Regions from separate parts of the Streptomyces sp. NPDC007084 genome, predicted to be linked through region 3. Evidence: riboswitches for the same ligand, from Rfam matches in the RefSeq annotation. Region 3 holds a riboswitch; each other region holds the start of a gene.

Evidence for each region. A riboswitch is a leader RNA that binds a small molecule or an ion and turns the genes downstream of it on or off. The one in region 3 is predicted to bind cyclic di-AMP.
Region 1: linked by a shared signal. The riboswitch ahead of AB0912_RS15250 (transglycosylase family protein) and the one ahead of AB0912_RS04530 (M23 family metallopeptidase) in region 3 are both predicted to bind cyclic di-AMP.
Region 2: linked by a shared signal. The riboswitch ahead of AB0912_RS31680 (NlpC/P60 family protein) and the one ahead of AB0912_RS04530 (M23 family metallopeptidase) in region 3 are both predicted to bind cyclic di-AMP.

The regions. Positions count from the first base shown of each region.
Region 1 covers NZ_JBEYFY010000015.1:28,358-37,922, reverse strand. The annotation lists gene AB0912_RS15260 (septum formation initiator family protein) at 1-97, opposite strand, end outside; gene eno (phosphopyruvate hydratase) at 329-1,615, opposite strand; gene AB0912_RS15250 (transglycosylase family protein) at 2,007-2,717, opposite strand; cyclic di-AMP (ydaO/yuaA leader) riboswitch at 2,722-2,912, opposite strand; gene AB0912_RS15245 (transglycosylase family protein) at 3,096-4,127, opposite strand; gene AB0912_RS15240 (cytochrome P450) at 4,365-5,660, opposite strand; gene AB0912_RS15235 (globin domain-containing protein) at 5,818-7,023, shown strand; gene AB0912_RS15230 (nucleoside triphosphate pyrophosphohydrolase) at 7,037-8,098, opposite strand; gene AB0912_RS15225 (SurA N-terminal domain-containing protein) at 8,353-9,012, opposite strand; gene AB0912_RS15220 (glycoside hydrolase domain-containing protein) at 9,239-9,565, opposite strand, start outside.
Region 2 covers NZ_JBEYFY010000067.1:4,080-13,644, reverse strand. The annotation lists gene AB0912_RS31700 (MarR family transcriptional regulator) at 1-663, shown strand, start outside; gene AB0912_RS31695 (NlpC/P60 family protein) at 713-1,819, opposite strand; gene AB0912_RS31690 (hypothetical protein) at 2,310-2,663, shown strand; gene AB0912_RS31685 (tellurite resistance/C4-dicarboxylate transporter family protein) at 2,641-3,699, opposite strand; gene AB0912_RS31680 (NlpC/P60 family protein) at 3,865-5,061, opposite strand; cyclic di-AMP (ydaO/yuaA leader) riboswitch at 5,069-5,240, opposite strand; gene pcrA (DNA helicase PcrA) at 5,803-8,289, shown strand; gene AB0912_RS31670 (peptidoglycan DD-metalloendopeptidase family protein) at 8,403-9,565, opposite strand, start outside.
Region 3 covers NZ_JBEYFY010000003.1:218,753-228,317, reverse strand. The annotation lists gene AB0912_RS04545 (DNA topoisomerase IV subunit A) at 144-2,603, opposite strand; gene AB0912_RS04540 (pitrilysin family protein) at 3,016-4,380, shown strand; gene AB0912_RS04535 (pitrilysin family protein) at 4,377-5,765, shown strand; cyclic di-AMP (ydaO/yuaA leader) riboswitch at 5,979-6,138, shown strand; gene AB0912_RS04530 (M23 family metallopeptidase) at 6,152-6,916, shown strand; gene AB0912_RS04525 (GntR family transcriptional regulator) at 7,114-7,809, shown strand; gene AB0912_RS04520 (HPr family phosphocarrier protein) at 8,078-8,359, opposite strand; gene AB0912_RS04515 (GNAT family N-acetyltransferase) at 8,534-9,565, shown strand, end outside.

The DNA.
Region 1 (9,565 bases), on a different contig from region 3:
GTTTGGTCTGGGAGCGGTAGACCCGGGCCGCCGTCTGCTCGCCGAGCAGTCTGAGCCTGGTCGAGGTGGAGAACCGGTCCCGGTCCTTCACGGCCATGAGTCCCGCCTCCCCAGTACCCGGCCCGCCGTGTGCGGGGCCGTCACGTGCGTACGTCCCCGCACACGGTACGGGACCGAGTACGGGGACGTACGGACGACGCTGCCCAAGCGGGCGGGCGGCTGGTGCCCAGCCCGCGAGGCGGCTCCGCCCATGGAGCGGATCAGCCCGCGAGGCGGCTCAGCCGATGAACCGGATCAGCCCGCGAGGCGGCTCAGCTCGTGGAGCGGATCAGCCCTTGAAGCGGGGGAACGCGCTGCGGCCGGCGTAGACCGCGGCGTCGTCGAGGATCTCCTCGATGCGCAGGAGCTGGTTGTACTTGGCGACGCGGTCCGAGCGGGCCGGGGCGCCGGTCTTGATCTGACCGCAGTTCACCGCGACCGCGAGGTCGGCGATGGTGACGTCCTCGGTCTCGCCGGAGCGGTGGGACATCATGCACTTGAAGCCGTTGCGCTGGGCCAGCTCGACGGCGTCCAGGGTCTCGGTCAGCGAGCCGATCTGGTTGACCTTGACGAGCAGGGCGTTGGCGGAGCCCTCCTCGATGCCGCGGGCCAGGCGCTCCGGGTTGGTGACGAAGAGGTCGTCGCCGACGATCTGGACCTTGTCGCCCAGCTTGTCGGTGATGACCTTCCAGCCGGCCCAGTCGTCCTCGTACAGCGGGTCCTCGATGGAGACGAGCGGGTACGCGGAGACCAGCTCCTCGTAGTACTCGGTCATCTCGGCGGCCGAGCGGGACTTGCCCTCGAACTCGTACTTGCCGTCCTTGTAGAACTCGGACGCGGCGACGTCGAGCGCGAGCGCGATCTGCTCGCCGGGGATGTAGCCGGCCTGCTTGATGGCCTCGACGATGAGGTCGAGGGCGGCGCGGTTGGACTCCAGGTTCGGGGCGAAGCCGCCCTCGTCGCCGAGGCCGGTGGACAGGCCCTTGGTCTTCAGCACCTTCTTGAGGGTGTGGTAGACCTCGGCGCCCCAGCGCAGCGCCTCGGAGAAGGACTCCGCGCCGATCGGGGCGATCATGAACTCCTGGATGTCGACGTTGGAGTCCGCGTGCGACCCGCCGTTGAGGATGTTCATCATCGGAACGGGCAACAGGTGCGCGTTCGGGCCGCCCAGGTAGCGGAACAGCGGCAGGTCCGAGGCCTCGGAGGCGGCGTGCGCGACGGCGAGCGAGACGCCGAGGATGGCGTTGGCGCCGAGCGAGCCCTTGTTGTCGGTGGCGTCCAGGTCGAACATGGCCTGGTCGATCAGGCGCTGCTCGGTGGCGTCGTAGCCGACCAGCTCCGGGCCGATCTGCTCGATGACGGCGAGGACGGCCTTCTCGACACCCTTGCCCTGGTAACGGTTGGGGTCACCGTCGCGCAGCTCGATGGCTTCGAAGGCACCGGTGGAGGCGCCGGACGGAACGGCGGCACGACCCGTGCTGCCGTCGTCGAGGCCGACCTCGACCTCGACCGTGGGGTTGCCTCGGGAGTCCAGGATTTCCCGGGCTACGACGACGTCGATGGACGGCACGAGCATCTCCTTCTGGGATGTGACGCGAATACGCAGGGCTTGGCTAGTCCTGCGGGACGAGCCTAACCGGCCCGGGGGGATCGGCCAGCCGATCGACCACCCCTTGGGCAGAACTCGGGGTAAATATTGTTCCCGATCGGAACAAAAACGAAATGAAAAACCCCGCTCCGGCGCGTACGGGGGAACACGCGCCGGAGCGGGGAGCCCGGAGCCGCCGGGCCGGGACGTGCCCGCCGTCCGCCGAGGGCGGGCACGTCCGGCCGGAGCGGCCTCGATCGGTGGCGGTCCGGGGTGCGGCCCCCGTCGGCCGGAGTACCGGGGTACGGCCCGGGCCGGCGAAGGCCCGGAGTACCGGGGTACGGCCTCGGCCGGCGAAGGGCCGGGGGTGCCGCCTGGATCAGCGCAGGTGGAGCTGCTGGCCCGGGAAGATGAAGTCGGCGTCGTCGATGATGTCGTGGTTCAGCTTGAACAGCTTCTGCCAGCCGCCCTTGACGTGGTGCTTCTGGGCGATCGAGCTGAGGGTGTCACCCTTGACGACCTTGTACTCGCCGTCGCCCTTCTTGACCTTCTTGCCGGTCGGGGTGGTGACGGTCTTCTTGGCGGCCGGGCGCTCCTGCGAACGGGAGGCGGGCTGCTCGGTGGTCCGGGTGCTGTGCGACGCGCTCGGCGCCGAGGAGCCGGAGGAGGCCGAGGGCTCCGAGGGGGCCGCCGGGGCGGAGTCGCCGCCGCTGTACGCGGCGCCGGACAGGCCGGTGCCGCAGGTCGGCCAGGCGCCCTTGCCCTGCGCGGCGAGGACCTTCTCGCCGACGGCGATCTGCTGCGACTTGGAGGCCTGGTCGGCGGTGGGGGCGTAGGCGGTGCCGCCGTACGCGGCCCAGGTGGAGGACGAGAACTGCAGGCCGCCATAGTAGCCGTTGCCGGTGTTGATCGACCAGTTGCCGCCGGACTCGCACTGGGCGACGGCGTCCCATTCGGAGCCGGTCGCGGCGGAGGCGCTGCCCGCGGCCATCAGCGGGGCGGCGATGGCGACACCGGTGACTCCGGCGAGCGTGGCGACACGGGTGGCCTTGTTCGGGCGGCGGTGCTTGCCCTTGCTGGAAAACAGCATCGAGTGATCCCCTCACCGACGCCTGCGAGGTGAGCTGTCGGGTTCGGGCCGGTTGAGTTGCCCGGCCGCACGGTCACGGTCCCTTGCGGAACCGCGGCGCGCGGCTTTACCCCAAGCCGTCCCCGGGTGTCTCTCAACTCCCGTTCGCGGCGCTTACCTTGGGTCCCCCGCTCCTGCCTACGGCGCTTGACGCGACGACTGTTCCCGTACGGCCGCTGGCAGGATTCGGCGTTGCGACCGTCGGGGCCCGCTGTGGCGAGCGATCACGACCGTAAGCAGTGGGCCGCCTGATTTTCAAAGACGATCAGGGCTTCTGAGACTCATGTCTCACTCGCGCCAAACCGGACATTCACGAGCGAACCATGACGTGAACTCCCGCTACTTTTCGACCGTTTCGCCATCAAGAGCAAGGCTCTGACCGGGCAGGATGACGTCCGGATCGGCGCCCACGGTCTCCTCGTTCGCGGCGTACAGCCCGGTCCATCCGTCCTCGAGGTCAAGGGCGTCGGCGATCGCCCACAGGCTGTCGCCGGCGCGCACGACGTAGGTGCCGTCGGCGGCCTCGCGGGAGCCGTCCGAGCCGCGCGAGGCGTGGCGCCCGGAGGCGCTGTCGGGCCGGCTGTCGCCGACGGCGTCGGCCGCGTCCTCGTCGGCGCTGCCGCCGCGATGCCGTCCGGGGGTGGCGGACGTCTCGTCGGAGGGCTCCGAAGAGGTGCCGCTCCGGCCGGACTTGCCCGACTTGCCCGACTCGTCATCGTCGGCCTTGGGCGTGCCGGAAGCATCCGGATCGTCCGCTTCGTCCGTACCCGCCGAGGGGTCGGACTTGGTGGTGTTACCGGTCGCCTTCGGGGAGGCGGTGTCGCTCGAACCGGACGAGTCCGACGACCCGGATGATTCCGACGAGTCCGTGGAGGTGCCGGCGGACGCCCCGGTGGACGGGGAGGCGCCGGGCGAGGTGGACAGGCCGGAGGTGCCGGCGGTGTCGTCGTCCGACGCGGCGTCACCCATGCCCGTGTCGACGTCGACCCCGGCCGAGTCCTTGCTGAGCCCGGAGAGCGGTCCGCAGGTCGGCCACGCCTTGAGTCCCTGCCCGTCGAGCACCTTCTCGGCGACGGCTATCTGCTGCGAGCGGCTGGCCTGGTCGGGGCTCGGCGCGTATTCGAGGCCGCCGTACGTCTCCCAGTTGTCCTGGGTGAGCTGGAGGCCGCCGTAGTAGCCGTTGCCGTTGTCGGCGCTCCAGGCGCCGCCGCTCTCGCACTCGGCGACCCGGTCCCAGGTGGTCCCGTCGGCCGCGCTCGCGCTCGTCGCCCCGAGGAGCGGGATCGCGATGGCCGACCCGGTCACGCCTGCGGCGACGATGAGGGCCGGGGCCTGACGGGGGCGCCGGTGACGGCCGTTCCCGGAGAGCATGCGGAAGCCTTTCGCGTGACAACGGGGTGACTACGGCACCTACGGCGAAGTGATGAGCGCCGGGGCCGCGTTGATGGGTGAAGGTAGCCGGACTCGAACGCTTGTCACAAGTCGATGCAGCGCAGATCACGTGAAGATCACAGTTATGACGGCGTGTCAGTTGACGTCGCCCGCCGGACCGCTCGGCCGAACGCCCTTCCCGCGCCCGCGCACCCCTCTGCGGCACCGCCGCCCCGGCTACCCGGATGAACCGGTTCCGGACTGTCCGACCGGGGTGAACTCGACCGGAAGCGTGCGCAATCCGCGCATAATGAGCCCGCCGCGCCAGCGCAAATCGGCCGAATCTCCAGCGAGTTGGAGGTCGGGAAGGCGGGTGAGGAGGGTGGCGAGCGCGGTCTGCCCCTCCAGCCGGGCGAGCGGCGCGCCCAGGCAATAGTGGATGCCGTGGCCGTAGCCGAGGTGCTGATTGTCACGCCGGGACAGATCGAGGACGTCCGGCCGCTCGAAGCGCTCGGGATCGCGGTCGGCTGCGGCGAGCACGACGAGCACCGGGTCACCGGCCGCGATGTCCTGCCCGCCGATCCGCACGTCCTCGGTCGCGAACCGCCAGGTGGCCAGCTCCACCGGCCCGTCGTAGCGCAGGAGTTCCTCCACCCCCGTCTCCAGCAGTCCGCTCTCCCCGGCCGCCAGGGAGGCCTGGAGGCGGGCCCGCTGCTCCGGGTGGGTCAGCAGCGCGTACAGCCCGTTCCCGATCAGGTTGACCGTGGTCTCGAAGCCGGCGAACAGCAGGATGAAGGCCATCGCGGCGGCCTCGTTCTCGGTGAGGTGCTCGCCGTGGTCGGAGGCGCGGATGAGCCCGGAGATGAGGTCCTCCCCGGGTGCGGGCTCGGCGGGCAGCGCCTGGCGCTTGCGGTGGATCAGCTCGGCGAGATAGCCGCGCATCTTCTTCACCGACCGGGCCACCCCGCCGCGCGGGCCGCCGCCGTGCCGGATCATCATCCCCGCCCAGTCCCGGAAGTCGTCCTGGTCCTCCCGGGGGACGCCGAGCATGTCGCAGATGGCGTAGATGGGGAGCGGGAACGCGAACTCGTGGATGAGGTCCGCCGACCCCTTCTCCGCGAACCGGTCGATGAGGTCGTCCGTCAACTCCTGCACCCGCGCGGAGAATTCGGCCACGCGCCTGGGGGTGAACGCCTTGCTGACGAGCCGGCGCAGCCGGGTGTGGTCCGGTGGGTCGATGTTCAGCAGATGCGTCATCAGCTCGGCCTTGCGCTCCCCCGGGATACCGGTCTTGCCCTTGGCGTGCGCGGGCTCGTCGTGATGCGCGGGGTTCTTGGAGAGCCGCTGGTCGGCGAGGGTCTGCCGGGCGTCGGCGTACCGGGTGACGAGCCAGGCCTCGACCCCGCTGGGCAGCCGCGTGCGGTGCACCGGCGCGTGTTCCCTGAGCCAGGCGTACGCCGGGTAGGGATCGGTGGCGAACTCCCAGGTGAAGAGTTCGGGGGCTCGGCTCGCGGGGGTCTGGTGCTCGGTCACTCCCCGACCGTATCCGCAGCGCGCCCGAACGCCGGGGCGGGCCGGTGCGGGGGCGGGCCGGCGTGGACACGGCGACGCGGTCGTCCGGTTCACCCCGGGCTGTCCGCACATCGGAGACTGTTTGACTCGGCCGCGCGGCAGCTCCCACATTCACGCAGTGGACCCCGAAATACTCAAGTCCAGCTTCGCGGTCGTGGAACGGCGGGCCGAGTTCGCCGTCAAGTACTTCTACGCGCACCTGTTCCGGCACCACCCGGACATCCGCGCGCTGTTCCCGACGGACTTCCCCGAGGACATGGAACGCCAGCGGGACCGGCTGTTCGCGGCGCTGACCTTCGTCATGGACCGCCTCGACGATCCGGGGCTGCCCGACTACCTGCGCGACCTCGGGCGCGACCACCGCAAGTACCTGGCCCAGCCGGACCACTACGCGGCGGTCGGGGCGAGCCTGATCGCCGCGTTCGCCGCCGTCGCCGGCTCCGCCTGGCGCGGGGAGACCGAGAAGGCCTGGTCGGAGGCGTACGGGGCGATCGCGAACATCATGCTCCAGGGCGCCTGGGAGGCCCAGCACCACGGGGAGCCGCCCTGGTGGGACGCGGAGATCGTCGCCCGTACCCGGCACGGCGACGACCTCGTGGTCCTCACCCTGCGCCCCCGGCAGCGCCTCACCTACACCGCCGGCCAGTACGTCAGCGTCAACATGCCGCATCTGCCGGGCATCTGGCGCCCCTACTCGCTCGCCAACGCGCCCCGGCCGGACCGCACGGTCGACCTGCACGTCAGCCGGGTCGAGGGCGGGGTGCTCTCGACCGCCCTCGTCCGGCAGGCCCGGGTGGGGGACGTGCTGCGGCTCGGGGCGCCCGGCGGCGGCCTCACCCTGCGGACCCCGGCGGACCGGCCCCTGACGCTGATCGCGGCCGGCACCGGCTGGGCGCCCGTGAAGGCCCTGCTGGAGCGGCTCGAACCCGCCCACGAGGCCCGCCTGTTCCTCGTCGCCCGCGATGTCGCCCACCTGTACGACCAGCCGGCCGTGGACGGCCTGCGGGACCGGCTGCCCGGCCTCACCGTCACCTACATCACGCCGGCGCCCGGCCGCCCCAAGGCCCAGGCGACCGAACGGCTGCTGACCGCGCTCGGCAACCGGGCGGGCTGGACCCGGCACGACGTCTATCTCGCGGGCCCGCCCGACCTCGTCCAGGAGGTCGCCGAGACGCTGCCCTCCCTCGGCACCCCGGCCGGCCGGCTCTTCCACGACCTGCTGCCGCCGGCCGGCGGGGGCCGCCCGCTGGGCGCTGCGGAGTGGCTCCTCGACCGCCCCCGGCCGAGCTGGCACAACCCGGCGGGCCGCGCCCCGGAGGCCTGAACTCCCGTCCCGCTCAGGCGTCTTCGGACTCCGGACGCGCGGCCTGCGCCCCGGCCCGCTCCCGCGCGAGGATCGCGTCCCGGTAGGCCCGGGCCGCCGCCCGCAGCGCGGCCTCCGGGTCCACACCGGCCGCCTCGGCGCGCGCCGCGATGGCCAGCAGCTCGTATCCCACTCCGTCACCGGCGGGCAGCGGCACGTCGAGGCCCGCCGTGCGCGCCCGGGAGGACAGCTTCGCCGCCAGCGCCAGGCCGGGCTGGCCGAGCGGGACGCCCTCGGTGACGGAGGTGCGCCGCTTCTCCACGGCCTTGGTGCGCAGCCAGTGCTCCTTGACCTCCTCGGGGGTCGTCGCCGTCGCGTCGCCGAACACGTGCGGGTGGCGGTGGATCAGCTTGGCGACGATGCCGCCCGCCACGTCGTCCACGGAGAACGGCGCCTCCTCGTCCTCCTCGGCGATCCGGGCGTGGAAGACGACCTGGAGCAGGACGTCCCCCAGCTCCTCGCGCAGTTCGTCCCGGTCGCCGTCCTCGATCGCCTCGACCAGTTCGTACGCCTCCTCGATGCCGTACTTCGCCAGGCCCTGGTGGGTCTGCCGGGACGACCAGGGGCATTCGAGGCGGATGCGGTCCATCACCTGCACGAGGTCGAGGAGGCGGGCGCCCGGCAGGTCGTAGGAGGCGGGGAGCAGCTCCAGGTCCGGCATCCGGACGCGTCCCGAGCCGGCCAGCCGGGCCAGGCCGTCGGTGAGCCGGGGCTCGCCCTCGCCGGTGGCGACGACGACCAGGGACCGGCCGCCCGCGCAGGCGTCGACCAGGTCCTCGGCGGCCGGGGACACCTCGTCCACGGTGATGCCGGCCTCGCGCAGATACGGCACCTGGGGGTGCGCGCCGTCGGCGCACAGCACCCGGTCCGCGCCGTGCAGCGCCTGCCAGGCGGGCCAGGACAGCAGGCCGGGGGCGACGCGGTGGCTGGTGGTGAGCAGGACGATGCGGCCCGGGCCGGTGGCGGCGGGGTCCGGGCCGGTGGGCGTGGGGCCGGGGTCGGCGGGGGCGTCCTCGGAGCTGCTGGTTGCGTTCACCCCTCGAACGTAACCCACGCCTCCGACGACCCCGGAAGTTGTCCACAGGGGCCGCCGGGAGCAAGCGCGGCGCCCGACGCGAGGGCGGTTCGCCGAGAGCCGCGCAGGCGCCTAGCGGGTGCGGGGCGCCTGCCGGATGCGAGGGTGGCGCGCCGAGAGCCGCGCAGGGGCCCGCCGGGTGCGGGGGCGGCTCGCCAGGTGCGGGCGAGCGCCGGGGGCGGGGGCGGCTCACCAGGTGCGGGCGAGCGCCGGGGTCACGTCGTCTGCTGGGTGCCCGGCGCCGAGACCTCGCGCAGCCAGGGGGTCTTCGCGTCGACCCGGCTGCTCTTCTGCACGTCCCAGGCGCCGTAGCGCGGGTTCAGGTCGACGTGGAGCTGCTTGGAGGCGGTGGACATGGCCTTCCAGAAGGCGGCCTTGCCGTCGGTGGTGTTCATGTCGGCGCCGAGCGCGGCGGCGAGCTTCTGCGCCTCGATCTCGGTGCGCAGGCTGTCGTCGAGCCGCTTGGGGGCGACGCCGTAGTTCTGCAGCCAGGCCGTCTCCAGCGCCTTCGAGCCGCCGGCCTGCTGTTCGAGGGAGGCCCGCATCTGCTGGGAGTCCTTGCGGGTCACGGTCACGCCGGCGTTCCGGGCCGCCCGGTCGAGGACGCGGTCCAGGACCATGCCGTGCAGGGTGTCGCGGGTGAGCGTGCCGGTCTTGGCGATGGCCTGCTCGTACTGCGTGTCGTCCTTGGTGGCGGCGCGCTGCGCGGAGCGCACCTCGTTCACCCGGCTCTCCAGTTGGGCGACGGTGATCCGCTGCCCGCCGACGACCGCCGCGGCGCCCGGGTGGGCGTCACTGCCGCAGCCGGTGAGGAGGGGGGCCGCGGCGACGATCGCGGCGGAGAGGACGAGCGCGGTGCGACGGCGGCGGTGCAAGGAAGCCTCCCGAGGAGATTGTGCGGCGGTGCACAAAGTCTTGCGGTGATCGATGGTAGGCAGTGGCAGGCCTCCCGGCCAGCCATTCGACCAACGATTCACGACGACTTCGGGCACCGCCGCACCCCACATCGCGATCAGCCCGTGATCACGGTCGGGCTCACGGTCGCCCTCAAGGTCGGGCTCACGGTCGCGCTCATGGTCGCGGCCACGGTGGCGAGGACGGTCAGCCCGTGATCGCGACCGGCGCGTCCCACGCGTCCCGGTCCACGGTGATCGTGTAGCCGCCGCGGCTCTCCTTGCTGTTGACCATGTACTGGTGGGCGCGGCTGTGGTTGGTGAACTGCGCCGGGTCCCACGGCCAGTCGCTCGTCGTGGTGTTCTTCTTGTCCCACAGCGCGTACCAGAGGTTGCCCGGCAGGTCCGTCTTGTCGCCCGCGGTGGCGATCGCCTTGGCGCTGGAGCTGGTGAAGCCGTAGTAGCCGGTGCGGTAGGTCTTGGCGTGCAGCGCCTTGTCGAAGGCCCGCACATACGTCAGCACCGCGTCGTTGCA
Region 2 (9,565 bases), on a different contig from region 3:
GAATGGTGGGCGCGGTTTCTCGGGGGTGACGAGTCCCCCGACGCGGGCACTCCGGCCGCCGGCCGGGACGAGGCACCGGCCGCCGAACAGGACGGCGCCCCGGACGACGGCGCGGGGCTGCCCGCTCCGGCTCCGGCACGCTCGACGGCGTACCGGGCGCTCGCTCAACTCGGCCGTAGGGACGAAAGGCTGACGCTCTCGGCCACCGACTGCGCGGACCTCGCGGAGCTGGCCGGCGCGTGGTTCGAGCGCGGGGTGACCGTGGACGGTTTCACGAACGCCCTGACCAACGGCCTCCCCGACGCCCTGCACGCACCTCGCGCGTTCGTGGCCCGTCGGCTCCACGACAAACTGCCACCCGACCTCGCCCCGCGCCCCGCCGCCCCCGCCCCCGACGCCTCGGAAGCCCCGGAGCGCCCCCTCCGCCGCGCGATCCTGGAATGCACGGACTGCGGAGTCCCCGGCCGCCCCGAGGCCCTGCCCGGCGGCCTCTGCCGGACCTGCGCGTCCAGCCCGGACAACCCTGCCCCGACGACGACGACGACGACATCGACATCGGCATCGACACGGACCACGACATCGACCCCGGCACCGGCACCGGCACCGGCACCCGACGTTCGCGCCCACATCGCCCGCCTCCGCGCGAGCCTCGCGGCCCGCTGACGTCCCGCTGACGTCCCGCCGAGGGGGGGGGGGGGGGGGGGGCCGCCGGTCAGGCGACCCGGGTGGCTCCCGCGAACGGCATCTGGTCGATGGGAGCCAGCCGGACCGGGGCGGACGGGTTCGGGGCGTGGATCATCTGGCCGTTGCCCACGTAGATGCCGACGTGGCTGATGCCCGAGTAGAAGAACACCAGGTCCCCGGGCTGGAGTTCGGAGCGGGAGACGCGTCGGCCCGCGTTGATCTGGGCGTAGGTGGTGCGGGGGAGGGAGACGCCGGCGGAGCGGTACGCGGCCTGGGTGAGGCCGGAGCAGTCGAAGGCGTTGGGGCCGGTCGCGCCCCACACGTAGGGGCTGCCGAGCTTGGAGTAGGCGAAGGAAACGGCCGCCGCCGCACGGGAGTTGGGCGCCGTGCTCGTGGCCGAGGCACCCGAGGCACCCGTCGCGCCGGGCTTGGCGGTGGCGGTGGTCGGGGCGAGTTCGCGGGCCGAAGAACGCGTGGCGTGCCGCTGGTCACCGGCGGCGCCCTGCTCCGCGTACCGCGTGCGCTCCTGGGGGGTGAGGCGCTTGAGCAGGGTGCGGGCCGCGTCGAGTTTCCCGTTGATGGTCTTCTTCTGCCGCTTCAGCTCGGTCTGCCGCGCCTTGAGCGTGGCCAGTTCGGCATCGGCGGCGCCGCGCAACTGCTCGATCTCCCGGAGCTGTCTGCGTACTCCGGCGACGGCCGCCGACTGCCGGGTGCCGACCCGCTCCGCGAACGCGGCGCCGTCCAGATACGCGTCGGGGTCGTCGGAGAGGGCGAGTTGTACGGCGGGGTCGATGCCGCCGCTGCGGTACTGGGCCGCCGCCATCGAACCCAGGGCGTCGCGGGCGGAGTTGAGCCGGTCCTCCTTGCGGGCCGCCTCGTCGCGCAGGGTCCGCAGGTGCTTCTCGGCCGTCTCGGCCTTCTCCTTGGCGCCGTTGTACTTCTCGGCGGCGACCTCCGCCTCCTTGTACAGCGTGTCGACCTTGGCCTTCACCTGTGCCGGGGAGAGCTGGGGCTCGGCGTGGCCGACGCCGTCGAAGGCGGTCGCCGTCGCCGCGCCCGCGAGGGCGATGGTGACCGCTGTGCGGGCCGTGCTGCCGCCGATCGAGCGCTGCTTGGTCCTGCGGTGCGCTGCCACGAGGGCCCACATCCTTCCGTACGACCGCCCCTTGGCGGGCCGGTCAAGCGGTGACATGTCCGGCGGCGGCTCACACAGGGGGAGCGTGCCGCCGCCGGACCTTCTCGGCGGTGGTGCCCGGCCGGCCGCCCCTGACCCGGGCGGTGTGGTGGGACGCCGGTCACCTGGGGGAGGACGCTAAACCTGGGGACACGGCGCCGGTGACTCCATGTCCGTAACTGTCGCCATTGGACCGCCCGCCGACCGAACCCGACCGTTCTCCCGTCCCGCCCCCGACGGCTTCACCCGGCACCCTGACCGATGCGCCCAATCCCGGCCGGGGGGAGGGGCGCGAGTGCTATGACCGGCGTTCCGTGACCGGAGGGGCGGGGGAGGGCGGCCCGGGGGAAAGGCCTACCGGGGGCCGAGGAAAGGGGGGCCCGAGGGAGGGGCCGGGGAAGGGTGGCCCGGTGGGAGGGCGCCGCGGGACCTCGGATTAGGCTCCGGCCCCATGGACGTACTCATCCATCTCTTCGTCGGCCTGCACATCATCGGCATCGCCGCGCTCCTCGGCGGCTTCCTGACCCAGATGAAGGCGATGGCCCGCGGCACCGCCCGCTTCGTCCCCGCGATGCTGCACGGCGCCCTGACCATGCTGGTCACCGGCGTGGCCCTGGTCGGCCTCAACCAGGCCGACGACAACACGGTCAACACCGTGAAGATCGGCGTGAAGCTGGCCCTGCTGATCGTGATCCTGGGCCTGGTCTACGTCCAGCGCGACGAAGAGAAGATCAACAAGAACATCTTCGCCACGGTGGGTCTCCTCACCACCGCCAACATCTTCATCGCGGTCCTCTGGACCTGAGCCGACCGGACCTGAGCCGACCGGACCCGGGCCGGGTGGACCCGAGCCGAGCCGACCGGGCCGTCGCGCGGGCGTCCACGATCGCGGCGGCGGCGACCACCAGCCAGGTCGCCACCGCGATCCACAGCAGTACCTGGCCTGTCGTGTGGAGGCCGGGGGCGGTGTCCAGAGCGGTGGCGGTCATCAGGGTCGCCACCGCCGTCATGCCCATCGGGAAAACCGTCGCCCAACGGCGTACGTCGTAGTGCGGGCGCGGCCACACCGCCTCCGCCACGAACAGCACGCAGTACCAGGCGAGGTCGAGCGCGAGCAGTACGCCGGTCGCGACGCGCAGGACGCCCTGGTCGTCGCTGTTCCACAGGTACGGGTTCACCTCGTGCGCGGCCACCAGCTTCGAGCCGGCCAGCGCCGAGATCGCCAGCGCGCCCCCGGCCACCCACTGGTCACCGGCGCCGCGCGCCACCTGCCATAGATCGAAGTGCGCGAAAGCCACCCCGTAGAGCACGATCCCCAGCCAGAACAGCACCAGCGCCGCATGCGTCAGCCACTCGCACCCGAGGGCCGTCGCGATCGTCGAGCCCAGCACCGCGAGCCCCTGAGTGGCCACGCACATCAGGAACACCCCGCCCGGCATGTGCCCCCGGCGCAGATTGCGGGCGACGGCCACCAGCAGGAACGGCCAGAGCAGCGCGGCCAGCGCGAGCAGCGCCTCGGCGAGACCCTGCCACCCGAGGAGCGACAGCCGCGTACCGAGCACCGTCGTCGCCGCGACCGCCGTCAGGCCGGGTGGCGTCCCCGCCTCCCGGCGCCACCGTTCCCGGTCCCGCACCAGCCGCAGGACGAAGTCCGCCGCCAGCGCCAGCCAGGCGATCACCGCCAGGACCAGCGCGATCCGGGAGACCGTCTCATGACCAATCAGGTGCAGGCCGATCGAGATGATGCCGGTGGCCATGACGGCGGCCCCGGCGGCGGGCGGGCGCCGCGCCCACCACGCGGGGAGCGAAGGGCGATCGGGCGTAACCGGCATTTCGGGCATGCGCCCGATGCTAGGGACCACGGGACCGCTTGGCGGCGGGCCACGCGCGCGTGACCCTTATTTGGCCTCCACGCGCGCGTGACGCCGATTTGGCCTACACGCGCGCGTGGAGGCCAAACAAGAGGTAGAGGCCGAACAAGAGGGGGTGGCGGGGCGGTGGGGTGGCTAGGCGGGGCGTACCACGCTGTGGATCGCCGACGTCCCGTCGTAGTAGATCGACTCCTCGCGGACGTACGCCCCCGGCTTCGGCGCATGGATCATCATGCCGTTGCCGATGTAGAGCCCGACATGGCTGATGTCGCCGTAGAAGAAGACCAGGTCACCGGGTTTCGCGTCGGCCAGGGAGACCGTCGTGCCGGCGTTCACCTGGTCGTAGGTGACGCGCGGGAGGGAGACGCCGGCGGCCTTCCAGGCGGCCTGGGTCAGCCCCGAGCAGTCGTACGAGCCGGGCCCGGTCGCGCCCCACACGTACGGCTTGCCGATCTGTGCGCGGGCGAAGGCGACCGCCTTGCCGGCCTTCGTCGCGTACGAGGGGTCCGTGGCCGTCGAACCGGAGCCGCCGGTGCCCGACGAGCCGGAAGAGCCGGAGGAGCCCGACGTGGACGTCCCCGACCCCTCGCCCGCCTCGGCCTTCTCCTTCGCCGCCTTCTCCGCCGCCGCCTGCTCCCGCGCCAGCTCGGCAGCCTTCGCGGCGGCCTTCTCCCGCTTCTTCTTCTCGATCGCCGCCAGCCGCGCCTTCTCCTCGGCGGTCAGCTTCGACAGCAGATCGCGCGCCGCGCCGAGCTTGCGCTGCACCGCCGCCTTGGACGACTTGAGCGCGTTCTGCGAGGTGGTCAGCGACTGAAGGCTCTCGCTCGCCTCCGCCCGCTTCCTGGCGGTCGCCGCCTGCTCCGTCACGTAGTCGTCCACCGCCGCCTTCTGGCGGTTCGTGAGACGGCTCATCAACTGCGTCTGGTCGAAGTAGTCCTGCGGGTCGTCGGCGAGCAGCAGCGTCGCGGTGCCCGGCGTGGACGCCCCGGTGCGGTACTGCGCGGCGGCGAACGTCCCCAGCTCCGCACGCGCGGAGTTGAGCTTCTCGGTGCGCGCTGCGACGTCGTCCAGGAGGCTGTCGACCCGCTTGCGCTGCTTGGCGGTCTTCTCCCGGGTGGCGTTGTACTTGTCGGTGGCCGTCTCGGCCTGGTGGTAGAGGTCGTCGACCTTCTTCTGGACCTCTTCGAGGCTGGGCCTCGGCTCGGCCGGGGGCGCGGCGTTCGCCGTCTGGGAGAGCAGGGCCACGGAGGTGAGGGCCGCTGTCGCGAGCGCCGGGGTCCGTATGCCTGCCACGCGCGTACCCGAAGGACGCGGCTTGCGGTGCGACGCCAAGAGAGGCGACTCCTTCCGTCATCCGCCTACCGGGTTAGCTGTCGGGTTCGGGCGGGTGGTTCCGGAAGGTTTGCCCTACGGTCCTGGCGCCACAGGGCGGTTGGACCGATTCACCCCAGATCGGTGGGTCCCCGGCTCCGGCCGCCCGCTGGGCGGTCCGAACTCGGCGGAGGCCGCTCGGCCCGGCGTCGTTCGCCGGTCGCGGTCGGGCGGCCTTCGAGCACGCTAGCCAACTCGTGTGGCCCGTGTGAAGGTTGGAGTGCGATATGCCCGATACATTTTCGTGACCTTGGCCATGCGGGCGGCGCGGGGGCGCCGGGGATGCGTGGTGTGCGCCACTTTGCGGGGGTGTCCGAGGGCTGCTTCCTTGTTGCCGCCGAGCTGCTTGTGAGCGGCCTCACGGGTGGGTCCGTCGCGCCCTCCGGTGAGGCCGCTCGCCCGCCTGACGCTCGCCGGACGCCCGCCTGACGGCCCTCGGGGCGCCCGCAGGACGCCCGTCCTACAGCCCTCGTGGCGCCCGTCCGACGGCCCTCGTGGCGCCCGTCCGACGGCCCTCGTGGCGCCCGCCGGACGGCCCCGGGAGCCCGCCGGCCCGGCCCCGACCTGCGCGTACGGTCACTCGCGGCCACCGACCCGTCACCGCCCGGTCACGGACCGGTCGCCGCCGGGTGCCCCGGGATCGGGGCGGGATTCTCGGGGTGGCGGCGGGGTGTCAGTGGCTCGGCCTAGACTCGGAGAGCGATGAGCAGCCTCTTTGACGACAGCTTCCTGGCGGACCTCAAGCCCTCCGCGGCCCACGAGGACGAGCACCCGCCGCCGCCCGAGGACGAGCACGCGCCGGAGCCGGTCGCGGACGACCTGTTCGGCGGCCGGTTCGACGTGCCGCCGAGCCGGGACGCGTACTACCGCGACGGCGCCCCCCGCCCCGCCGTGGACCCGGCGGCCCTCCTGGAGGGGCTGAACGAGAACCAGCGCGCGGCCGTGGTCCACTCCGGCTCCCCGCTGCTCATCGTGGCCGGCGCGGGCTCCGGCAAGACCCGCGTGCTCACCCACCGCATCGCCCACCTGCTCGGCGAGCGGCATGTCCACCCCGGCCAGATCCTCGCGATCACCTTCACGAACAAGGCCGCGGGCGAGATGAAGGAGCGCGTAGAGCAGCTCGTGGGCCCGAGGGCCAACGCGATGTGGGTGATGACGTTCCACAGCGCCTGCGTCCGCATCCTGCGCCGCGAGAGCAAGAAGCTCGGCTTCACCTCGTCCTTCTCGATCTACGACGCCGCCGACTCCAAGCGGCTCATGGCGCTCGTCTGCCGCGATCTGGACCTCGACCCGAAGCGGTTCCCGCCGAAGTCGTTCAGCGCCAAGGTCTCGAACCTGAAGAACGAGCTGATCGACGAGGAGGACTTCGCCGCCCAGGCCACCGACGGTTTCGAGAAGACCCTCGCCCAGGCCTACGCGATGTACCAGTCACGCCTGCGCGAGGCCAACGCGCTCGACTTCGACGACCTGATCATGACCACGGTCAACCTGCTGCGCGCCTTCCCGGACGTCGCCGAGCACTACCGCCGCCGCTTCCGGCACGTCCTGGTCGACGAGTACCAGGACACCAACCACGCGCAGTACGCCCTCGTGCGCGAGCTGGTCGGCAGCTCCGAGCATCCTGTGGACGTACCGCCGAGCGAGTTCGACCTGCCGCCCGCCGAGCTGTGCGTCGTGGGTGACGCCGACCAGTCGATCTACGCCTTCCGCGGCGCCACCATCCGCAACATCCTCCAGTTCGAGGAGGACTACCCGAACGCGACGACGATCCTCCTGGAGCAGAACTACCGCTCCACGCAGACGATCCTCACCGCCGCCAACGCGGTCATCGAGCGCAACGAGTCCCGCCGCCCCAAGAACCTGTGGACGAACGCGGGCGCGGGCTCGAACATCACGGGCTACGTCGCGGACACCGAGCACGACGAGGCGCAGTTCGTCGCCGACGAGATAGACCGTCTCACCGACGCGGGCGAGGCCAAGGCCGGCGACGTCGCGGTGTTCTACCGGACGAACGCCCAGTCCCGTGTCTTCGAAGAGGTCTTCATCCGCGTCGGGCTGCCCTACAAGGTCGTCGGCGGCGTCCGCTTCTACGAGCGCAAGGAGGTCCGGGACGTCCTCGCCTACCTGCGGGTGCTGTCCAACCCCGAGGACTCGGTCCCGCTGCGCCGCATCCTGAACGTGCCCAAGCGCGGCATCGGCGACCGCGCCGAAGCGATGATCGACGCCCTCGCGCAGCGCGAGAAGATCAGCTTCCCGCAGGCGCTGCGCCGCGTGGACGAGGCCTACGGCATGGCCGCCCGGTCCACGAACGCGGTCCGCCGGTTCAACACCCTCATGGAGGACCTCCGCACGATCGTGGAGTCCGGCGCCGGCCCGGCCACCGTCCTGGAAGCCGTCCTCGAACGCACCGGCTACCTGGCCGAGTTGCAGGCCTCGACCGACCCGCAGGACGAGACCCGCATCGAGAACCTTCAGGAACTCGCCGCCGTGGCCCTGGAGTTCGAGCAGGAGACCGGCGAGGACGAGACCCCGGCCGGACTCTCCGCGTTCCTGGAGCGGGTCGCGCTCGTCGCCGACTCCGACCAGATCCCCGACGAGGAGGACGGCAACGGCGTCATCACCCTCATGACCCTGCACACCGCCAAGGGCCTCGAATTCCCGGTGGTCTTCCTGACCGGCATGGAGGACGGCGTCTTCCCGCACATGCGCGCCCTCGGGCAGGTCAAGGAGCTGGAGGAGGAGCGCCGCCTCGCCTACGTCGGCATCACCCGCGCCCGGGAGCGGCTCTACCTCACCCGGTCCGCGATGCGCAGCGCGTGGGGCCAGCCCTCGTACAACCCGCCCTCGCGTTTCCTGGAGGAGATCCCGGCGACGCATCTGGACTGGAAGCGCACCGGCGCCGTCTCCTCCCAGCCGGCCGGCCCGGTCTCCGGAGTCGCGGCCTCGCTGTCCTCCCCGCGCTCCCGGTCGGCCGCCTCGGGCGCCTCCGGGTTCGCGACCCGGCGCGGCATCTCCGAGAAGCCGGTCGTCGCGCTCGCCGTCGGCGACCGCGTCACCCACGACCAGTTCGGCCTCGGCACGGTCGTCGGAGTGAAGGGCACGGGAGCGAACGCGGAGGCGACGGTCGACTTCGGCGAACCCAAACCGAAGCGGCTCCTGCTGCGGTACGCGCCGGTGGAGAAGCTGTAACCGAAGTCCCGGGCCGCTCGACGCAGGGGCCCGGGACGCGAGGTGCCTGGGCTACGGCTGAGGCTGCGACTACGGCTGCGGTCCTGCTGGGGCTGGGCTGCGGCTATGTGAAGTTACGTGGGGTCCAGGCCGTGGCTGCGCAGCCACGGGAGCGGGTCGATCGCCGAACCGCCGGCCGGGCGGACCTCGAAGTGCAGGTGCGGGCCGGTCGAGTTGCCGGAGTTCCCGGAGAAGGCGATCTGGTCACCGGCCTTCACGGTCGTACCGGAGGACACCTTGTACGTGGAGAGGTGGCAGTACCACGTCTCCGTACCGTCCTTCGCGGTCACGATCATCATGTTGCCGTACGCGCTGTTCCACTCCGTGCGCACGGTTCCGTCGGTCGCGGACATCACCGGCGTCCCGTACGAGACGGGGAAGTCGATGCCGGTGTGCACCGACATCCAGTTGATGCCGGCTTGACCGAAGTAGGCGCTGAGCCCGCGCTGAACGACGGGAAGGGCGAACTTGGGGCGCAGCCGTTCCTTGCGGGCCGCCTCCTCCGCCGCCTTCTTCTTCTCCAGGACCTGCTGCGCCTGGAGGTCGATGCGCTCCTGGGTGCGGCTCGCCCGGTCCGCGAAGTCGTCCGCGCCCGCGGACAGACTCTGCAACTGGGTGTCCAGCTTGTTGTTCGCGGTCGACGGCTTCACCGGCGCCGCGTCCGACGCGCTCGCCGTCGTGTCCTTGGTGTCGTCCCCGCCGCCGCCCACCGAGGCGGCCGCGATCCCGGCGACACCCATCACACAGGCCGAGGGCACCGCGATCGTCAGCAGGGCGGAACGTTTCGCGGGAGTGCGGCGCCGCGAACGGGAGGAGTTCCGCGACGCGGCGCGCGGCACCGGCGCGATCTCCTCCATGTCGTCGAGGAGCGGGGTCTCCCACTCTTCGTGTTCCGCGTAGGGGTCCGCCTCGGACTCGCCCTCGTCCGGGCCGGGTCGGCCGTCGGTGGCGGACTCGAAGGTCGCGGTCGCCTGCTGGTCGAAGGGGACCGGGGCCACCGTCTCGGACCGCTGCTCGTAGACCTCGGTGGCCGGGTGCTCGTAGACCTCGGTGGGAGGGTGCTGCTCGTACGTCTCCGTCCGCGGGTGCTCGTACGGCCCGTACGGGTCCTGGCCGGGGACGGTGTTCCACTGGGTGGCGTCGTACGCGCCGGTCTCCCGCGTCGCCGTGCTCCACTGCCCGGTCCCGCCGGTCCCGTCGAGCGGCTGCCCGGGCTGGAGCCAGGCGCTCGCGTCCC
Region 3 (9,565 bases):
CGGACACGGACCCCAAGGACAGCCCCGAACGCCGGGAGCAGCCCCGGAGTCCGCGAGCCGGCCCGGAGTCCGCGAGTCGGCCCGGAGTCCGCGAGTCGGCCCGGAGTCCGCGAGCCGGCCCGGAGTCCGCGAGCCGGCCCGGACTACACCGGCCCCGCCACCACCGACACCGTCCGGCCCAGGGAGATGCCCGAGCCGTCACGGCGCGGGTCGATCTCCGGCAGGTCGACGGGCGTGCCGTTCTTCTGTGCCGCGCGTCCCGGCGTCGCGCCCGCCCAGGCCAGCGACAGGCAGTCCTCGCCCTTCAGGAACCGCTGGCAGCGCACACCGCCCGTGGCGCGCCCCTTGCGCGGGTACTGGTCGAAGGGGGTCAGCTTGGCCGTGGTCTGGACGGAGTCGTCGAGCGTGCCGCGCGAGCCGGCCACCGTGAACACCACCGCGTTCACCCCCGGGTCGACCGCGGTGAACGAGATCACCTTCGCGCCGTCGGCCAGCTTGATGCCCGCCATACCGCCCGCCGCACGCCCCTGCGGACGGACCTGCGAGGCCTGGTAGCGCAGCAACTGGGCGTCGTCCGCGATGAAGACGAGGTCCTCCTCGCCGGTGCGCAGCTCGACGGCGCCGACGATCCGGTCGCCGTCCTTGAGGGTGATGACCTCCAACTCCTCCTTGTTCGAGGGGTAGTCGGGCACCACTCGCTTGACGACACCCTGTTCGGTGCCGATCGCCAGGCCGGGCGAGGACTCGTCCAGCGTGGTCAGGCAGATCACCGTCTCGTCCGGTTCGAGGGAGGACAGGAACTCCGAGATCGGCGCGCCCCCGGAGAGGTTGGGCGCGGACGCCGTCTCCGGCAGCCGGGGGAGGTCGATCACGTTCAGGCGCAGGAGACGGCCCAGGGACGTGACGACGCCGATCTCGCCGCGCGCCGTCGCGGGCACCGCGGAGACGATCACGTCGTGCTTGGTGCGCTTGCCGTCCGGGTCCTGCTCGAAGGGGTCGTCGTTCGCCGTGCGGGCCAGCAGGCCCGTCGAGGACAGCAGCACCCGGCACGGGTCGTCGGCGACCTGGAGCGAGACGGTCGGGGCGGGCGAGCCGGCGGACTCCAGGAGCACCGTACGCCGGTCGGTGCCGAACTTCTTGGCCACCGCTGCCAGTTCGCCCGAGACCAGCTTGCGCAGCTCGGCGTCCGAGTCCAGGATGCCGGTCAGCTCGTCGATCTCGCCCGTCAGGCGGTCGCGCTCCGACTCCAGCTCGATGCGGTCGAAACGGGTGAGGCGGCGCAGCGGTGTGTCCAGGATGTACTGCGTCTGGATCTCGGACAGGGAGAAGTGCTCGATCAGCCGCTCCTTGGCCTGCGCCGAGTTGTCGCTGGAGCGGATGAGGCGGATGACCTCGTCGATGTCCAGGAGCGCGACGAGAAGCCCCTCGACCAGGTGCAGCCGGTCGCGCTTCTTGCCGCGGCGGAACTCGCTGCGGCGGCGCACGACGGTGAACCGGTGGTCGAGGTAGACCTCCAGCAGTTCCTTGAGGCCGAGGGTGAGCGGCTGGCCGTCCACCAGGGCCACGTTGTTGATGCCGAAGGACTCTTCCATCGGCGTCAGCTTGTAGAGCTGTTCGAGGACGGCCTCCGGCACGAAACCGTTCTTGATCTCGATGACCAGGCGCAGTCCGTGCGCACGGTCGGTGAGGTCCTTGACGTCGGCGATGCCCTGGAGCTTCTTCGAGCCGACCAGGTCCTTGATCTTGGCGATCACCTTCTCCGGGCCGACGGTGAAGGGCAGTTCGGTCACGACGAGGCCCTTGCGGCGGGCCGTGACGTCCTGCACCGAGACCGTGGCGCGGATCTTGAAGGTGCCGCGGCCCGACTCGTAGGCGTCCCTGATCCCGGAGAGGCCGACGATCCGGCCGCCAGTGGGCAGGTCGGGGCCCGGGACGTGCTTCATCAGCGTTTCGAGGTCGGCCCCCGGGTAGCGGATGAGGTGCCGGGCGGCGGCGATGACCTCGCCGAGGTTGTGCGGCGGCATGTTGGTGGCCATGCCGACGGCGATGCCCGACGAGCCGTTGACCAGGAGGTTCGGGAAGGCGGCCGGGAGGGCTACCGGCTCCTGCTCTTGGCCGTCGTAGTTGGGTGAGAAGTCGACCGTGTCCTCATCGATGGACTCGGTCATCAGTGACGTCGCGTCGGCCTGCCGGCACTCGGTGTAGCGCATGGCGGCCGGCGGGTCGTCGTTGCCGAGCGAACCGAAGTTGCCGTGGCCGTCGACCAAGGGCAGGCGCATCGAGAAGGGCTGCGCGAGCCGCACCAGGGCGTCGTAGATCGACGCGTCTCCGTGCGGGTGGAGCTTGCCCATGACCTCGCCGACGACGCGGGCGCACTTCACGTAGCCGCGGTCGGGGCGCAGGCCCATCTCGTTCATCTGGTACACGATGCGCCGGTGCACCGGCTTGAGGCCGTCCCGGGCGTCCGGCAGGGCTCGCGAGTAGATGACCGAGTACGCGTATTCGAGGAAGGAGCCCTGCATCTCGTCCACGACGTCGATGTCGAGGATCTTCTCCTCGTACGAGTCGTCGGGCGGCGGGGTCTTCGTGCTGCGGCGGGCCATCGCTGCTGCGGCTCCTTCACAGTCTCTGCCGGGGCATGAACGGGATCTGACGCGGACCATTGTGGACCGCCCCGCTGACAACGCGGACCGCGACCCGTCCGTAGCGCCGTCGCCGAGCGCCTCTCGACCCGTCCGTAGCGCCGTCGCCGAGCGCCCCTCGACCCATCCGTGGCGTCCTTCCAGAGCGCCCCGCCACCCGTCGGTAGCGCCCTCCCCAAGAGTTTCCGCGAGCCTTCTCGGCAGGCTCCCGGAGGCCGTTCCCGAGGAGTCCCAGGGGGCGCGCGGCGGCAGCCGTGAGTCTCGCTCTCGGCGTACGAGGTGCGGGAACTTCGCCAGGCGTCCGCGCGCTTGCATACAGTGGCAGGACCGACAGGAATGACGCAGTTCCGCGATCGAAGGGACGTACATGCCCATGGGTCACACGGCCACCGCCGAGGCAGGCTCCGGCGGCCTGACAGCGACCGAGCACCGCCTGGCCAACGGCCTGCGCGTGGTGCTCTCCGAGGACCATCTGACCCCGGTCGCGGCGGTGTGCCTCTGGTACGACGTCGGCTCGCGCCACGAGGTCAAGGGCCGGACCGGGCTCGCCCACCTCTTCGAGCACCTGATGTTCCAGGGTTCGAAGCAGGTCCACGGAAACGGCCACTTCGAACTCGTCCAGGGCGCGGGCGGCTCGCTGAACGGCACCACGAGTTTCGAGCGCACCAACTACTTCGAGACCATGCCGACCCACCAGCTCGAACTGGCCCTCTGGCTGGAGGCCGACCGGATGGGCTCGCTGCTCGCCGCGCTGGACGAGGAGTCCATGGAGAACCAGCGCGACGTCGTGAAGAACGAGCGCCGCCAGCGCTACGACAACGTTCCGTACGGCACCGCGTTCGAGAAGCTCACCTCGCTCGCGTACCCCGAGGGCCACCCGTACCACCACACGCCGATCGGGTCGATGGCGGACCTGGACGCGGCCACCCTGGAGGACGCCCGCGCGTTCTTCCGCACCTATTACGCGCCGAACAACGCGGTCCTGTCGGTCGTCGGCGACATCGACCCCGAGCAGACGCTCGCCTGGGTCGAGAAGTACTTCGGCTCCATCCCCGGGCACGACGGCAAGCCCGCCCCGCGCGACGGCTCGCTGCCGGACGTCATCGGCGAGCAGCTCCGCGAGGTCGTCGAGGAGGAGGTCCCGGCGCGCGCCCTGATGGCCGCCTACCGCCTCCCGGAGGACGGCACGCGCGCGTGCGACGCCGCCGACCTCGCCCTCACCGTCCTCGGCGGCGGCGAGTCCTCCCGGCTCTACAACCGGCTCGTCCGCCGCGACCGCACCGCCGTCGCCGCCGGCTTCGGCCTGCTGCGGCTCGCCGGAGCGCCCTCCCTGGGATGGCTGGACGTGAAGACGTCCGGTGACGTCGAGGTCCCGGTCATCGAGGCCGCCGTCGACGAGGAGCTGGCCCGGTTCGCCGAGGAGGGCCCGACCGCCGAGGAAATGGAGCGCGCCCAGGCCCAGTTGGAGCGCGAGTGGCTGGACCGCCTCGGTACCGTCGCCGGCCGCGCGGACGAACTGTGCCGGTACGCCGTCCTGTTCGGCGACCCGCAGCTCGCCCTGACCGCCGTACAGCGCGTCCTGGAGGTCACCGCCGAAGAGGTCCAGGAGGTCGCCAAGGCCCGCCTGCGCCCCGACAACCGCGCGGTGCTCGTCTACGAGCCCACCGCACCCGAAGCCACCGACGCCGCTGACGACACCGACGCCGCTGACGACACCGACGAGGAGGCGGCGAAGTGACCGAACTCGCCACCATGGACTTCCACCCGCAGCCCCAGGCGGGACAGCCGAAGCCGTGGGCGTTCCCCGCCCCCGAGCGCGGCACCCTGGACAACGGCCTGACCGTGCTGCGCTGCCACCGCCCCGGCCAGCAGGTCGTCGCCGTCGAGATCGTCCTCGCCGCCCCCCTGGAGGCCGAGCCCGCGGGCCTGGACGGCGTCGCCACGATCATGGCGCGCGCCTTCTCCGAGGGCACCGACAAGCACTCCGCCGAGGACTTCGCCGCCGAGCTGGAGCGCTGCGGCGCCACGCTCGACGCGCACGCCGATCACCCCGGTGTCCGGCTCTCCCTCGAAGTGCCCGTCTCGCGGCTTCCCAAGGGGCTCGGGCTGCTCGCGGACGCCCTGCGCGCGCCGGCCTTCGCGGACAGCGAGGTCGAGCGCCTGGTGCGCAACAGGCTCGACGAGATCCCGCACGAGACGGCCAACCCGGGCCGCCGCGCGGCCAAGGAACTCTCCCGGCAGCTCTTCCCGCCGACGGCACGCATGTCGCGCCCGCGCCAGGGTTCCGAGGAGACCGTCCAGAACATCGACTCCGCGGCCGTGCGGTCCTTCTACGAGAAGCACGTCCGTCCCGCGACGGCCACCGCCGTGATCGTCGGCGACCTCACCGACGTGGACGTGGACGAGCTGCTCGGCGACACCCTCGGCGCCTGGACCGGATCGTCCGCCGAGCCGCGCCCGGTGCCGCCGGTGCACGCCGATGACACGGGCCGCGTGGTCATCGTGGACCGCCCCGGCGCCGTGCAGACCCAGTTGCTCATCGGGCGGGTCGGCGCCGACCGGCACGACCGTGTGTGGCCGGCCCAGGTGCTCGGCACCTACTGCCTGGGCGGCACCCTCACCTCGCGTCTGGACCGCGTCCTGCGCGAGGAGAAGGGCTACACCTACGGCGTACGGGCGTTCGGCCAGGTCCTGCGGTCCGCGCCGGATGGCACCGGTGCCGCGATGCTCGCCATCAGCGGCTCGGTCGACACCCCGAACACCGGGCCGGCGCTGGACGACCTGTGGAAGGTCCTGCGCACCCTGGCGGCCGAGGGGCTCACCGACGCGGAGCGCGATGTCGCCGTGCAGAACCTGGTGGGCGTGGCGCCCCTCAAGTTCGAGACCGCCGCGGCCGTCGCGGGCACGCTCGCCGACCAGGTCGAGCAGTACCTGCCGGACGACTACCAGTCGACGCTCTATCGGCAACTGGCCGCCACCGGCACGGTGGAGGCCACCGCGGCAGCCGTCAGCGCCTTCCCGACGGACCGTCTGGTGACGATCCTGGTGGGCGACGCGGCGCGGATCGAGGAGCCGGTGCGGGCCCTGGGCATCGGTGAAGTCAGCGTGGTCTCCGCGGAGTAGCACCGTGTGACCGAGATGGGCCCTGGTGACCGAAGCGTCGCCAGGGCCCTCTTTTGCGCGCACATCACCGCCAGGATGTCCGTATTGGTACGGAGGTTGGCTTCTGCGCTGTGGGATGCGCTACAAAAACCGTGATCCGTTTGTTGTTCGAAAGATGCCCCGTTTAGCGTCTGTCCGGCTGTTCGTCAGGCAGTGCGCCGCGCCCGCGGCACCGGACAGCCATCGCCGAGTCCCCGCATGGCGCGAGCCAGGGGAGCCGGGGACCCACACGTAGTCCCTGGGGTGAATCGGACGCCCTCCCCGGAGGGGGTCCGTAGGAGACCTTCCTGCTCCGAACCCGTCAGCTAACCCGGTAGGCGAGAAGGAAGGAAAGGATCAGCCCCTTTATGGCGTTCACCTGTGGCACCGGGAAGCATCGTCGTCCGAGCCGCGTGCAGCGCACCACCAAGAACGCCGTCGGCGTCGCGGCCCTCACCACCACCGGTGTCCTCGGAACCCTCGCGGCGCCCGCGTTCGCCGCGACCCCCTCCGTCGAGCAGACCGGGCTGACCCAGGCCGTCACCATCGGTGACTCCGTCGCCGAGCAGATCGACGAGCAGGCCGCCGCCCAGCAGCACGCCGCCGAGGTGGCCGCCGCGCGGGAGAAGGCCGAACAGGCCGCGCGCAAGAAGGCCGCAGAGCAGGCCGCGAAGGCTCGCGAGACCAAGGAGCGGGCCGCCCGCGCCGCCGAGCGCAAGCGGCTCAACACCTTCGTCATGCCGATCTCCGGCTCGTACGTCTCCACCGGCTACAAGACCGGCGGCAGCCTCTGGTCCTCCGGCAGCCACACCGGTGTCGACTTCCACGCGGCCTCGGGCACCCCGGTGCACTCGGTCGGCGCCGGCACGGTCGTCGCGGCCGGCTGGGGCGGTGCCTACGGCAATCAAGTAGTGATCAAGATGCACGACGGCACGTACACCATGTACGGGCACCTGTCGTCCATCGGTGTCTCCGTGGGCCAGACGGTCACCCCGGGCCAGCAGATCGCCCTCTCCGGGTCGACCGGCAACACCACGGGACCGCACCTGCACTTCGAGGCGCGCACCACCGCCGAGTACGGCTCCGACATGGACCCGGTCGCCTACCTCCGCTCGCACGGTGTGAACGTCTGACGACCGCTTCGCGGCTTCTCCACCGTTTTCGATGCCCCGGCTCACCGAGCCGGGGCATCATCGTTTCCGGAGGCCGACTGTCCAAAAAATATCCATGGATTCAGGCCCGCCATCGGAAATTAAGGCTTCCTGCAATAGAGTCACTGAACAAGCGTCAATCGATGGCGTTTCGCGGGGATTAAAGCGGAGGTCCGGTCATGCGTATTCCGGCGCACTCGGTATGCACGGCGATCCGGGACGACATCGTCGCGGGCGTCTACGAGCGTGGCGGCCGGCTCACCGAGGAACTGCTCGCGCGGCGCTACGGCGTCTCGCGCGTCCCCGTGCGCGAGGCCCTGCGCACCCTGGAGGCCGAGGGTTTCGTGGTCACCCGGCGGCACGCGGGCGCGTGCGTGGCCGAGCCCACCGAGCAGGAGGCCGCGGACCTTCTGGAGATGCGCATACTGCTGGAGCCGCTGGGTGCCGCGCGCGCCGCCCAGCGCCGCACCGAGGCTCACCTCAAGGTGCTCCGCGGGCTGGTCAGGCTGGGCCAGGAGCGCTCCAGGCGGGGCAACAGCGAGGATCTGCGCTCCCTGGGCGGCTGGTTCCACGAGACGCTCGCCCAGGCCTCCGGCAGCCCCGCGCTGACGTCGACGCTGTCCCAGCTACGGCACAAGATCGCCTGGATGTACGCGGTGGAGGCGCCGGCCAACCCCGCGGAGTCCTGGGCGGAGCACGGCGGCATCGTGGACGCGGTCGCCCGCGGGGACGGTGAGCGGGCCCGCGCGATCACGGCCCTGCACGCCGAGCGCTCGGCGTCCGCGCACCGGCTGCGCTTCCCGGCCGGCGGGGACCGGCAGGACCGTGTGAGGACTTCGCAACATCCCGTAAACATGACGGGTCAACGCCATTAACACGGGCGCCGTATACAAAGAGGGTTATTCGGCGAAGCGCTGTTTCCGCTGCCGCTTTCTTCGCGCGCCCGGAATTCACGGTGCGCGCTCATTTCGTTCACGCGACTCGTTCGCGTCGCGCGCCCACGCGTTTCCCGCGTGTGCCGGCATGAATTCGGGCAGCACGCGGGAATTCCCGGGGCGGCGTACGGAAACGGCTGAGCCGCGCTCCCGGTGAGGGGTGGCGCGGCTCAGCCGTGTGAAGGTCCGAGTGCCTCGCGGGCTCGGCTCAGACGGTCTCGGGAAGCTCGTCGAGCCCCTCGGCGACCAGCTTCGCCAGACGGTCGAGGGCGGCGTCCGCACCCTCGGCGTCCGACGCGAGGACGATCTCCTCGCCGCCCTGGGCACCCAGGCCCAGGACCGCCAGCATGGAGGCCGCGTTGACGGGGTTGCCGTCGGCCTTGGCGATCGTCACGGGGACGCCGGAGGCCGTGGTGGCCCGGACGAAGATGGAGGCGGGACGGGCGTGGAGACCCTCAGCCCAGCCGACGTTGACGCGGCGCTCAGCCATGTGATGCTGCCCTTCAGGTGTTCAGGGTTGTCTAGACCAGTGTCCCATATCGGGAAGCGGACCCGGACGGCCCGCGTCCCGGCCGCGGACGGTATCCCCACGGCCTCGGGGTGACATGCGTACCCGACAGACTGCCTCGCGCCGTTGTCGTACGCGAGCCGTAGTCTGGGGCCCATGCAGACCTCGTCGGACCGGCACGAGTACCCCGCGCACTGGGAAGCCGACGTGGTGCTGCGCGACGGCGGCACCGCGCGCATCCGCCCCATCACGGTCGACGACGCCGAGCGCCTCGTCAGCTTCTACGAGCAGGTCTCGGACGAGTCGAAGTACTACCGCTTCTTCGCGCCCTACCCCCGGCTGTCCGCCAAGGACGTCCACCGCTTCACGCACCACGACTTCGTGGACCGGGTGGGCCTCGCCGCCACGGTGGGCGGCGAGTTCATCGCGACCGTGCGCTACGACCGGATCGACGCCCGGGGCCTGCCCGCGTCCGCGCCCGCCGACGAGGCGGAGGTCGCCTTCCTCGTGCAGGACGCCCACCAGGGCCGCGGCGTGGCCTCGGCCCTGCTCGAACACATCGCGGCGGTGGCCCGCGAGCGCGGAATCCGCCGCTTCGCCGCCGAGGTCCTGCCCGCGAACAACAAGATGATCAAGGTGTTCACGGACGCCGGCTACACCCAGAAGCGCAGCTTCGAGGACGGCGTCGTACGCCTGGAGTTCGACCTCGAACCCACCGACCGCTCGCTCGCCGTACAGCGGGCCCGGGAGCAGCGCGCCGAGGCCCGCTCCGTGCAGCGCCTCCTGGCGCCCGGCTCGGTCGCCGTCATCGGCGCGGGACGCACCCCCGGAGGGGTCGGCCGCAGTGTCCTCGACAACCTCCGCGAGGCCGGCTTCACCGGCCGCCTGTACGCGGTGAACAGGGCCCTGGAGGAGAAGGAACTCGCCGGCGTCCCCGCCCACCGCTCCGTCCGCGACATCGAGGAGCCCGTCGACCTCGCGGTCGTCGCCGTCCCCGCCGAGCAGGTCCCCGAGGTCGTCACGGAGTGCGGCGAGCACGGCGTGCAGGGCCTCGTCGTGGTCTCCGCCGGGTACGCCGAGAGCGGGCCCGAGGGGCGCGAGCGCCAGCGCGAACTCGTCCGGCACGCCCGCACGTACGGCATGCGCATCATCGGGCCGAACGCCTTCGGGGTCATCAACACCTCCCCC